3 regions of the Marinomonas primoryensis genome follow, and region 2 is predicted to be linked to each of the others. Evidence: predicted binding sites of a transcription regulator. Region 2 holds the regulator's gene; each other region holds the start of a gene.
The links. Region 2 encodes FNR, which switches genes on or off when oxygen is low (the NO sensors DNR and NnrR bind a similar motif). Its sites were predicted from a motif close to TTGATNTANATCAA; they were not measured.
Positions count from the first base shown of each region.

Region 1: MP3633_RS04625 (DUF883 family protein) is a predicted target of FNR. The motif match lies at 1,886-1,899, and genes of this name have one in related genera.
Region 3: MP3633_RS05120 (DnaJ C-terminal domain-containing protein) is a predicted target of FNR. The motif match lies at 1,685-1,698, and genes of this name have one in related genera.

Region 1 is NZ_CP054301.1:992,132-996,327, forward strand. It holds gene paeA (polyamine export protein PaeA) at 1-945, shown strand, start outside; gene MP3633_RS04620 (hypothetical protein) at 1,455-1,613, shown strand; gene MP3633_RS04625 (DUF883 family protein) at 1,987-2,292, shown strand; gene MP3633_RS04630 (hypothetical protein) at 2,298-2,693, shown strand; gene MP3633_RS04635 (hypothetical protein) at 2,697-3,104, shown strand; gene MP3633_RS04640 (ABC-F family ATPase) at 3,269-4,196, shown strand, end outside.
Region 2 is NZ_CP054301.1:2,130,769-2,134,964, forward strand. It holds gene MP3633_RS09835 (YfaZ family outer membrane protein) at 1-233, shown strand, start outside; gene MP3633_RS09840 (adenine phosphoribosyltransferase) at 302-844, opposite strand; gene fnr (fumarate/nitrate reduction transcriptional regulator Fnr) at 870-1,631, opposite strand; gene hemN (oxygen-independent coproporphyrinogen III oxidase) at 1,653-3,023, opposite strand; gene MP3633_RS09855 (alpha/beta family hydrolase) at 3,208-3,792, shown strand; gene tusA (sulfurtransferase TusA) at 3,861-4,097, shown strand; gene MP3633_RS09865 (CBS domain-containing protein) at 4,162-4,196, opposite strand, start outside.
Region 3 is NZ_CP054301.1:1,096,283-1,100,478, reverse strand. It holds gene MP3633_RS05130 (PHD finger domain-containing protein) at 1-121, opposite strand, end outside; gene MP3633_RS05125 (chaperone modulator CbpM) at 277-600, opposite strand; gene MP3633_RS05120 (DnaJ C-terminal domain-containing protein) at 601-1,569, opposite strand; gene MP3633_RS05115 (AraC family transcriptional regulator) at 1,906-2,700, shown strand; gene MP3633_RS05110 (LysE family translocator) at 2,806-3,435, shown strand; tRNA gene MP3633_RS05105 (tRNA-Val) at 3,704-3,780, opposite strand; gene MP3633_RS05100 (hypothetical protein) at 3,863-4,051, opposite strand; gene uvrB (excinuclease ABC subunit UvrB) at 4,082-4,196, opposite strand, start outside.

The sequences.
Region 1 (4,196 bases), 1.1 Mb from region 2:
TTTATTTTATTTGCAGATTTGCTGCCAAAGCGTTTGGCGATCATTATGCCGGAAGCGGTGGCTATTCGTATGGTTACGCCAATGCTTTGGGTAACCTTTATGTTAACGCCCGTGGTTTTTTTGTTTAATGGTATAACCAATACGATTCTGCGCTTGTTTAATGTGCCAATTGAGCGTGAAGAAATTGTTACTACAGAAGATATTGTAGCCATGATGGAAGCCGGTGCGGAAGATGGCAGTTTGCAGAGTCAGGAATATCAGCTTATTGGTAATGTGTTTGAACTAGAAACGCGCAATATTTCCAGTGCGATGACTCCGCGTGATCAGATTATCTACTTCGATATTGACGACAGCAGCGAAGTCATTAGCCAGAAAATCATTGATCATCCACATAATGATTTCTTAGTTTGCAATGGTAGTTTAGATAAAATTGAGGGCATTATTGAGTCAAAAGAAATATTGCGATTGGTGCTTAAAGGGGAACCAGCGCAAATCAAACCAGAGCAAGTGGATAAAGATGTCTTTTATTTACCAGAAACACTAACGCTTTCGGAAGCGTTAAATGCGTTCAGAATGGCGCCACAAGCGTTTGCTGTTATCGTCAATGAATACGCGACAATTGTTGGCATTGTAACGGTGAAAGACTTACTTGGCGGCTTCATGGGGGGGTTGTTAACGCCTCATGACGAAGAACAAATCGTACAGCGTGACGCGAATTCTTGGTTAATAGAGGGATTGACGCCGATCAGTGATGTTATGCGAAGTCTTACTATAGAAGAATTTCCAGATCGTAGCCAATATGAAACCCTGGGTGGTTTTATGACTTATAGTTTAAAGCGATTGCCAAAGCGTACAGATTTTTTTGTCTATGCAGATTATAAGTTTGAAGTATTGGACCTTGAAGGTGTTCGTGTTGAACAGGTCTTGGTAACACGTTTGAAATAAAGAAAATAGCCATCGGTTCATCGAGATGTTGTGGAAGTAGGCGGAGAACATCAATATTAAGTTAGTTGCTGGAGGCTATCTACTTGGACATTACGTGCTTTTATTTGTGGTCGACTGGCGGGACTTCAATTAAATAATATTACGATTACTTTAGACAAAGAAGGCTATAAAGCCGAGATATTTAAGTATTCTCCAGCAGGCTTAGCGCCCGTCTTACTATTGGGGAAATTGTTGTACATGGCTCCTTGGCCGTCGTTAGAGGAGGCGATTACGCTGTCACGCCAGTGGTCTATCTAAACTAAACACATGCACTCCTTAAAGTTGCTTAGATTGTGTTGTTTGTTGCACGAGAAGGTGCGTTTTGTCTCAATTAAGCACTACTCGTCAAGAAATTCAGCGATTATTCGAATAATGGGGAAAGGGCGTTTCTTTAGAAAAGGCTGACATATATCTGCTTTTTTCAATGCTAGCATGACATTACTAAATTCATGAAAGGTGAGGAAAGCAAGATGGCTCGTTTCATTAAAAAATTAGTAAATGTACATGTATTCCACCGTCGTTCAGGTACTTCAAAAGCACTGGAGACAGAAACGGACATGGATGAGTATGAATGGAAAGGCTGGGGCGCTTGGGTTGATTTAAAAAGTAGTGACGACGCTTATCTTTAAATATAACAGTTAGAAAACCATGAAAAAATTCATGAATCGATTTGCATATTGTCTAACTGTTTTTGTGCAAAAAGGTTCTCTTTTTTAAAGATCGACCATATAAAAAGGAAAGTGAGCGCGTTTCTCCGTGTACATTTGACGACCAAAATATAACCCAGTAGGCTAGATAACAAGGTAGAAGTTAAACCTTTTGTTTCGTTATTTCTTTCTCGGTGATATTTGAGATATCGCCTTAAGAGAAATACTGGGAATAAAAAGATTGATATTCTTGCCTGATCCGTATCATGCATTAATTGTTTGTTTTTTGTCGCACTTCGGACTTCAATTCGAGGGCGCTGACAAATCAGTTTCATTTTTAGAAGGAGAATAAAGAATGGCTACCGGAATCAAAAACACGACCCAATCAAAAGCACATGAAAAAGTAGATAGTGCGGCTGAAGTGGCCCATAAAGGGGTAGACAGCGCGGCTGAAGTGAAAGAAAAAAGCCAAGAACGTATCGAAGAAGTGGCTCATCAAATCAGCGAACAAGCCCATAAAATCGCGGAAACAGCGAAAAGCCAATCAGAAAAAGTATCTTCTGCCGTGGGTGAATACGCCAAAGAACATCCAGTCAAAACTATCGGTATCGCCTTTTTAGCAGGTGCATTGGCTGCTAGTTTTTTGTGCAAGCGTAAATAAACTTCATGGAAACACCGCCGCATTCAGACTCGCAATCGAAGACCGACTCACCCGATGAGACGTCGGCTTTTGATGAGGTTATCATCTCACACAAAAGTTGGTTGAAGAGCGTATTAGGGTTAGGAGCACTAGAAGCTAAAATGTGGGTGACTTCGAGCGCCCAGCTCCTCGCCTTAATGTGCGGTGTCATTTTCTTGTTACTCACTACGTGGTTGTTGCTTATTTCCACCGCGGCTGCCATTGCTTGGAGTTATGGCTTTTCACTGGTTGGTATTTTATTGAGTGCCACTTTGATGACTTTTGTCAGTGCGGCTGTCTTGCTCTATTTGGTTGGAATTACATTGAAAAACATGAATTTTACCCGCACGTTGGACGCTATTATTCCAACGGAAGAGGAATAAGTAATGTTTGGTCTTAAGCGTATGCATAGGCAACGAAAACACTTGTACGAACGCACTCAACGACTGGGAAAACGTGCCAAACTATCTCGTGAAAATGCCATTGATGACGTTCTAGACAAAGCGACCAGTCCAGCAGGGTTGATTGCAAGCTTTGTTTTAGGCGCGAGTACGCAACTGGATATCACAAAGAAAATTCGGAAGAGCCTATTAAATGGTGCCAGTCGAGATGTGTTGAGTTTTTTATCAACACAAGTGATGGCTTACATGGCCACAGAAGCCCCAAAAACGGCGACGAAAGAAGAGAATCCCTCTGTCGATCAGCCTCCAACAATGCCTGCTCAAGATCCAACAGTACCTTTCGAAGAAGACACGGATCAGCAATCGGTGAAGGAAACTATCCCGCGCTATTAAGGCGTGCTCTTCTCTAATATGGTTGTTTATTCAAAAAACATCGCTTAGTCCTCGACTTTAGTGCATTAAATCACTATATTCGCCCCCCTTTGTGTTTATATTTTGTACGCTGATCAGGCGACAAGCGTAAACGGCTTTCTATTCTTTTTTTTCAGGACTTTCTTTTGATTTCCACGGCTAATATCACCATGCAATTTGGCGCAACGCCATTGTTTGAAAACATCTCAGCGAAATTTGGTAACGGCAATCGTTATGGCCTAATTGGCGCTAACGGTTGCGGTAAGTCCACCTTCATGAAAATTCTCAGCGGGGCACTGATACCGACTTCTGGAAACGTTTCTATTACGCCGGGTGAAAAAGTCGGTACCTTGAGTCAGGATCAGTTCGCTTTCGAAGAATACTCCGTTGTTGATGCCGTTATTATGGGCGATGTGGCGCTGTGGAAAATTAAACAAGAGCGCGATGCGATTTACTCCAAGCTAGAAATGAGTGAAGAAGACGGTATGCGTGCCGGTGAGCTAGAAGCAGAGTTTGCAGAAATGGATGGCTACAGCGCCGAAAGCCGTGCAGGTGACATTTTATTAGAAGCCGGGATTGAAGAAAATCATCACTTTAGTCTAATGAGCCAAGTCGCACCAGGTTGGAAACTTCGAGTATTACTTGCGCAAGCCTTGTTTGCTAATCCAGACATATTGCTGTTAGACGAACCAACCAACAACTTGGATATTCATACCATCAACTGGTTGGCTGATGTATTGAATCAACGTAAATGCACCATGATTATCATTTCCCACGATCGTCACTTTTTGAATTCTGTATGTACGCATATGGCAGACATTGATTTTGGTGAGTTGCGTATTTACCCAGGTAACTACGAATACTTTATGGAAGCGTCGTCTCTTATTCGTGAGCAGCTTTTAACCGAGAATTCGAAAAAAAGTGCCGAAATGGAAGATTTGCAAGCGTTTGTAAATCGATTCTCTGCGAATGCTTCGAAAGCGAAGCAAGCCAGCTCTCGTGCTAAAAAATTAGATAAAATTGAATTGTCAGAAGTAAAACAGTCAAGCCGGATGACGCCATCGCTAAACTTCA
Region 2 (4,196 bases):
CTCTTCCAGAAGCAAACCGAATAAGTATTTATGGGTCTTTGTATTACGCACCTGAAGTACTTTCCTTTACCAACCTTGATCATATGTACACTTATGAGTTTCGCGCTGAATACATGACAATGCGTAATGCACGCGTCTATCTTAGCTATGGTAAAACAACAGCTATATATGATGACAATAGTCGAATAGAAGCTAATAAAGGCTTATCTATTGGTGCATCAGTAGACTTTTAGTCTTAAAAAATTTCGCATATAAAAAAGGTGGCTCAGCCACCTTTTTTATATTTTGATGTTAACTAAAATCATTCTCCATCATAGGCGCACAGACTAAAAACAGGAATATCGCTGTCTCTTAACTTCTGGCTTCCACCAAGATCTGGCAAGTCAATAATCGCTGCTACTTCTTTGATGTTTGCGCCTTGCTTGGTCAATAATTTAATCGCTGCGAAAAGCGTACCACCAGTGGCAATTAAATCATCAAACAGCAACACTTCATCGCCAGCCTTTACCGCGCCTTCTTGGATTTCCAATTCAGCGTCACCGTATTCTAAAGCGTATTTCTGTGAAATGGTTTTGCCTGGAAGCTTGCCTTTCTTTCTAACTAAAATTAGAGGCTTCTGTAATTCGTAAGCCAATACTGCCGCGATCAAAAAGCCTCGAGCATCAATACAAGCAATATGAGAAATGTCCGTGGATATGTAACGATGAACATAAGCATCCACCACCATCCTCATGCCTTTTGGGTCGCTAAAAATAGGCGTAATATCACGAAAGCTAACGCCTTCTTTTGGCCAGTCTTCTACAGTTTGTATTAGTGATTTAACATAAAAATCGTCGTAAAGCATATCTAGTAGCGCCTCAATATATCAATCAAATTCGAGCAATTTTACCACAATCGCTAGCAACCCCAATGAGTTTTTGCATTTCGGGAAAATTGAGTATTTCAATTTCTTTACCATCGACGTGTATTAATTCACTTTTTTGGAATCGTGTAATCACACGACTCACGGTTTCAACCGCTAAACCAAGATAATTCCCTATCTCGCCACGAGACATAGACAAACGAAACGATGACGCCGAATAACCACGTATTTTAAACCGATTAGATAAGTTCAGTAAAAAAGATGCAACTTTTTCATCTGCATTCTTTTTACCCAATAAAACCATCATCTGTTGATCATCAGAAATTTTACGACTCATTATTCTAAATAATTGGTGCCTTAAAGAAGGGATCTGAACGGAGAGGTCTTCTAAGTGAGTAAATGGAATTTCACAAACTGTTGTTGTTTCCAAAGCCTTTGCTGAAACAGGGTACTTATTTGAGTCAATTCCACTAAGACCAACTAACTCACTAGGACAATAAAAGCCTGTGATTTGCTCTTCACCATAAGAAGTAATGTTAAAAGTCTTTAAGGTGCCGGAACGAACAGCATAAACAGAGTTGAAGGTATCCCCTTGACGAAATAAAAACTCCCCTTTTTTTAGAGGCTTTTTGCGCTCAATAATTTGATCTAGTTTATTGATGTCTTCATCCGCTAATGCAATTGGTAGGCAAAGCGCACTTAAGCTGCAATTTTGGCATTGCGAAGTAAGCGTACTGTTAAATCGTGATTGTGTGTGTGTCATTGCCATGTGAATCTCCCTGATTTCGATCTATATAACTTTTGAGTATTTTATAGAGTTATTCAAATATTTATCGAAAACCATACAAATACAACGAATAAGTAATCTACCGCGTTCCGTGACTTTTATAGTGGCCTGCACACCACCGCGATGAACTTCCACCATCTCATCATCGACCATAGGTTTTAGCATGTCTACTTCTTCACCAAAATAGTCGAAAAAACGTATATTAAACATTTTCTCGATAATGACAGTATTGAGTTCAAACTGCGCAATGAGCGTCATAATCACTGTGTGACGAATTCTATCATCTAAGTCGCTTATATAGCCTTTTGATATGGCCAATTGCCCCTTCTCGATACTATTTCTATATTTTGAAAGATCGGTATGGTTTTGAATATAAACGCCTTTTATATCACTAATGGCAGACACACCAAAAGCAACCAAATCAGTACCCGCATGAGTAGTATAGCCCTGGAAATTCCGCTGCAATTCGCCTTGCTTTTGAGCTTTGGCCAAGCTATCACCGGGCTTTGCGAAATGGTCCATGCCAATGTATTCATAGCCAGCCGAAATTAAAGATTCGATGCTCATTTTTAGCAAATCAAGCTTCATACTTGGTGATGGTAAGCTTTCATCCAATATACGCCGTTGAGATCGAAACCGTTCTGGCAAATGGGCATAATTAAAAAGAGAGATTCTTTCTGGCGATAACGCCACGACATCAGCTAACGTCGCCCTAAAACCTTCCATTGATTGATAGGGCAGGCCATAGATAAGATCGAAGTTTATCGATTTGATATTTAGTTTTCTGGCATCGCTAACCAAATCGGCTACCATTTTTATAGGTTGAATTCGATGGATAGCCTCTTGAACTTTAGAATCAAAATCTTGAACGCCGATACTGATTCTATTAATACCCATATCGGTTAGTAACTTAAGCTTAGAGTACGTAATTTCACGCGGGTCAATTTCGATACTGTAGTCTTGAGTTCCGTCATTAATCAAATTGAAATACTGCTTTATGTCACTAAACAACGACCGAATAAGCTCTTCTGTTAAAAAGGTCGGCGTACCTCCGCCAAAATGCAACTGCGTTACTTTTCTTGTGTGATCCAGCATAAGGCTACGCAGTCTCATCTCTTCACCCAAGAGCTCAACGTATTCGACACCTTTATCATACTGCTTAGTCACAATTTTATTGCAGGCGCAGTAATAGCAAAGGTGCGCACAGAAAGGAATATGGAAATACAAGCTAAGCGGTTTTTCTGATGGCATTAGCATCTTATCAATCAGAGCTATTTTGCTTATCGTTGAGTCAAATTGTGGCGCTGTAGGGTAAGAAGTATAGCGAGGTCCAGATAAATCGTACTTGCCAATAAGTGAAGAGTCCCAGATCATGGTGTGTTCCTATTAAAATTTCTAATAGGAGTGTACTCTTTTGTAAAGTGGAATCTTCTGATCCAGATCAATGATTACCGTCCCCGATTAAGAAAGTTTGAATGAAAAGCGTCGTGTTTTATAGCCAACAAGGTTCTAACCCTCTCTCGAATCTGATCTAATACTATTTTCAAAAATGGTCATCATGAATACTCTCCCTTTTTATATCGCTCATGGCGCAGGTGCAGGCCACAACAACCCTTTCTTAAAACGACTTTGTGAGAAAATTTCAGAGCAGAGAAAGCACACTATCATTCCTGTCACTTTTTCCTACATGCAAGAGCAGGAGCTGTCTGGCAAAAGAAGACCACCCCCTCGTTTCAATACTCTGATCCCCGAATACAGTGATTTAATTAAACATGAGCAAGCCTGTATTGTCGGTGGCAAATCAATGGGGGGACGAGTAGCGACGCAGCTAACAGAGCTTGCTATGGTAAAAGCAGTAGTCTGTTTCGGTTTTCCTTTTTATCCAGCGGGTAAGCCCGAAAAAAATAGATTATCTTTCCTATCAGAACTTCAGGTTCCATGTCTCATTATTCAAGGAACAAGAGATCAGCTCGGTTCCTATGAATGGGTAAACCAACAATCGCTACCGAACCTTGTTGAAATTATTTGGGTAGAAGGCGCCGATCATGATTTTAAAACACTTAAAAAACACGGTAAAACAATAAACGACACCATTTCAGAATTAGCAACTAGCACTCATAACTGGTTACAAGCAAACACTTAAATGGCTCACAAAGCTTTGAATATTTTCATTGAATAGATAATTATTTATTAAACATTGAGAGGAAGATTATGGAACACCACGCTCTGCTTGATGCAACCGATTTACTGTGTCCAGAACCTGTAATGATGCTGCATGTTGAAATGCGAAAACTATCTGCTAAAGCAATTTTAAAGGTCATCGCGACTGATCCTTCAACAACACGCGACATTCCGAAGTTCTGTCAATTTCTTGGCCATAAATTAATCCAGCAAGAACAAGATAATGGCTGTTATTACTATTGGATAGAAAAGAAAGAAGAGAAGTAAAAAAAGAGTCTAGATTACTTAAAATCTAGACTCTTTTTTATATCGTAATGTGATGAACCGACTATTAAGCGACTTTTAGTTTTTTTGCATGATCTTTAT
Region 3 (4,196 bases), 1.0 Mb from region 2:
AAGACATCATATTGTTCGTTGCCATTGCCATCGAAAATAGCGATAGCACAAACAGCAACAAACACACGAAACCGTGTTTTCTCGCTGAAAGACTGACGTTATTTAAAACAAATGGTGGCATGAACAGAAATCTCAATTGTATATCCGCCAAACTATATGCAAGTAAATGACTGAAAGCAACGTGGAATTCAATAAAATTAACCCCGTAGCGATCCACTCCCCCTCAGAAACATAAATCTAAAAATGTCCTCTAAGTGAACGAAAGGAACCTTGGCATCAAGGCAACTGACGTCTAAGTACTTCAATGTGCTGTTGCAAACCGTCAATTTCATCAAGTAATTCTAAGCTCAACGCGACACCAGACAAATTCAATTTCAGTCCAATCATCAGTCGTTGAGCGCGCTGTAGTCGTACTAACGCTTGGCTATTAAAATACCAGTCATCGAGTAGAGGCTGTTCGATTGGTTCAACAATGCCGTATTCCACCATTTCAACAATCATCTGTGTGTGAGTACCACAGCGCTCGCAAACTTCTTCTAAGGTAAACAGCACATGCTCATGCTGAGAATCAATCACTACTATCTCTGATTTGGACATCATCTACCTCTCGAAAACGTGGCGTGGATTAAAGTTAGATTCACACTCAGCAAGTTGTTGGTAAAGTGCGTTGGCTTCACTGCTGTGTACTTTTGGTAAACTGATTTGCAAGGTCACGATTTGATCGCCCGTTGTTTTCTCACCTTTGTTAATCAAGCCTTTGCCTTTGATACGCAGTTTGTTACCACTATTGGCTGCTTTGGGTATTTTCAATTTTACTTTACCGTTAATAGTTGGCACTTCAACGGTCGCACCTAAAGCCGCTTCCCAACAAGTAACCGGTAAGGTCAATAAAATATCCGAGCCATCAACCGTAAAATAAGGGTGCGGCGCAAACTCAATTTCTAGCAGTAAGTCCCCCGCTTTGCCGCCACCAATGCCTAATTCTCCCTGCCCAGCCAAACGAATATGCTGACCCTGTGTGACGCCGGCGGGAATTTTTACGTTTAATGTTTTGTCTCTTTGCTTTACGACACCATTTTGATCTGGCTCGGCAACTCGTAATGATATTTGTCGCTGACAACCTTGATACGCTTCTTCAAGAAACAACGCGATTTTGTAATGTAAATCGCGCCCACGCTGACTCGCTGAGCGCCGAAAATCATCCGACTGACGAGAGCCTCCGCGACTGGCACCAAAAATCGAATCGAAAAAATCACTAAAATCACCATCGCTAGTGTAGCTGTATCCTTGATGATTTTCATGAGATGACTGCCAATCTGGCGGTGGCTGGAAGCCGCCATCAGATCTACGCGTACCTTGCTTACGTAATAAATCGTATTCAGCGCGCTTTTCTGGATCTTTTAATACGGTATAGGCTTCGCCCACTTCTTTGAACTGCTGCTCAGCGTTATGCTCTTTACTGACATCAGGGTGATATTTTCGAGCGAGCTTACGATAACTCGCTTTTATAGCGGAAGCGTCGGCTTGTTCAGCGACACCCAAAATTTTGTAATAATCTTTAAACTCCATACCGCCTCACTTCCATCGTAACCATTTTCTCTTACGAATTCGTTCGTTCAGTGCATTGACCCTGTCATCATCATAGGCCTTTCTTCAGCGATTAGTGTTTAAATTTCAAGCAAAGTTGATATAGATCTAGTTAGCGTGCGAATAAGCTTTATGGACTTCCCAGTCTTTACTAGACACCTATTAACGTTAAAATCTAGCCGTATAAAATTGAGCATTATTCCACCAAGTCATCTGTGGGTATTGTATTCTTTGTCTGAATGTAAGTTGTATTTTAAAAAATAATAGTTGAGGCTGTGTTTTTACTTTACTCCCAACTCTTCTTCTAAGGATTAGGCATTGGAAACATCTAAAATATGGACGAATGATGCTTTTTCTGGAGTAGAGCTTCTGTCTGCCAGTTACACCAAGTTTGAGTTTTCGAAGCACTGGCATGATGAGTTAGCGATTGGGATTATTGAAGAAGGTGCGGAAGGCTTACTGTATCGAGGCAATAACCTCTTGGTCCCGAAGAAGCATATTGTCGCGATCAATCCTGCAGAAGTTCACACCGGGTTTTCAGGGACAGAAAATGGCTGGCGCTACAGAATGTTTTATTTTGACCTTAATGCCTTAGCCGAACAATTTAAGACACGTAGCTTGCCAATAGACCCTATTATCAATCGTCCAGTCATATACGATGAAGACTTATTTACGGTGTTGTTAAATTTGCATTTGGCATTAGAACACGCTTCTTTTGCGCTAACAAAAGAGTCCTTATTTACTTTGGCGTTAGAAATGTTATTTACAAGCTATGGTTCGGCCAAATTGGAAGCACCTAACCCTATTGATATGAAAAGCAGCTATGAAGCACGAGACTTCATAAATGATAATTTTGATTCCAACCCTTCACTTGCTGATCTAGAGCGCCTATCAAATTGTTCAAGGTTCCAACTCATTAAGCACTTTAATTTACTGTTTGGAGTGACGCCTCACCAGTATTTACTCTTGGTTAAAGTCCAAAAAGCCAAACTTTTTTTAGCGCAAGGAATGAGTTGTGTTGATGTGTCTTTGGCGTGCGGCTTTTACGATCAGAGTCATTTCAATCGTAATTTTAAAAGAGCCTTTGGCGTGTCTCCTTCAAATTATCTTTGAACCTGTTTTTTTTAATACTAGAAAACCATTTACGATCAATTTCATACAAGACAGGCAATACGTTGCTCGTTAACCTCACCTCTTACATTTAAAAAGGAAGTGACTATGAGTTTGTTTATTATTTGGTTAGGAGTGATGTTTCCGCTGGTTTTTAGCCCTGGCCCTGCCAATATAGTATTTGCGATGTCAGGCGCAAAAGTAGGTGTAAAACGTTCAATTCCTTTGCTCGCGGGGGTTGATAGCGTCTTTATTGTCAAATCTATAATTGTCGGTTTTGGACTTGGAGAAGTGGTTCGTTCTCAACCAACACTGATGAACACCATACAGCTCCTTGGCTCGGTGTATTTGCTTTATTTGGCCATTACGTTCATTTCTTCACACACCACAAAATTCGAAGGAACAACAGAAACACTGGGCTTTGTTGATGGTTTATTAGTACAAGTTTTAAACAGCAAAGGCTGGCTAATGGTGTTCCTCATGTTTACTTTGTTTACGGAGCAATCACAGGAAACATTTGGTCAGAATGGCATTATCATCTTGATTGTTTGGCTTGCGATTCTAAATATATCGATGCATTTTATTTGGATTTCAATCGGCGAGTTACTGTCTAGAGTGTCGAGCAGTAAAGTCTATGAAAAAGCGCTGAACTTCTTCTACTCAGGTTGTCTAGCATTGGTTGCCATTTGGCTGATTATTGAAAATCCTATGGTGATTGAGTTTATTTCTCGTACTTAATAGCCTGTTAAGAGCTAATACGATGTAGCTCTTAACAGGTTTAAAGCGTCCCACTACCAGAAATATCAAGATTAATAAATGAAGAGAGCTAACCCTCTCTTTTTTTATGTCTGAACGAAAATGGTAAGCATAAAAAACCTGAAAGCTTACGCCGAAAAACTAAAAAAAATCAAAAAAAAAGGAGAACAATCGGAAAATTTAAGGAAAAAAGACACAAAAAAAGGGCTTACAAATTAATGTAAGCCCTTGATTTTATTAACTTAATAAGTGGTAGGGCTAGGCAGATTCGAACTGCCGACCTCATCCATGTCAAGGATGCGCTCTAACCAACTGAGCTATAGTCCTAAAAAGTGTTGGCTATTATACGCAGAGAGTTGGTTTTGACAAGCCTTCTTACGTGTTTTTTGAAGCCTTTGTTTTAAATAGGTTATTCACTTAAAGGGACAAGCAGTTCGTGGCCGATTACTTGATCAATCAAGCCATAAGGAACCTTGTATTTTTTATCTTTAAATTTAACAAGAGCATAGTCATAACACATTTCAAGCACGGTACAGTTCACTATTACACCGTTATCGATAACACGAATAATGTTGTAGCTTCTGAGAGTAATGGCCATTCAAGGCTCCTTTTTCTTTGAATCCAAGAGTTACGACTCACCAACGTCTTTTAGTTTTTTCTGCAACTGACGAATCTGATCTCGATAACCACCAGCCAGTTCGAATTTGAGCTCTTCAGACGCTTGCATCATTTCTTTCTGCAAC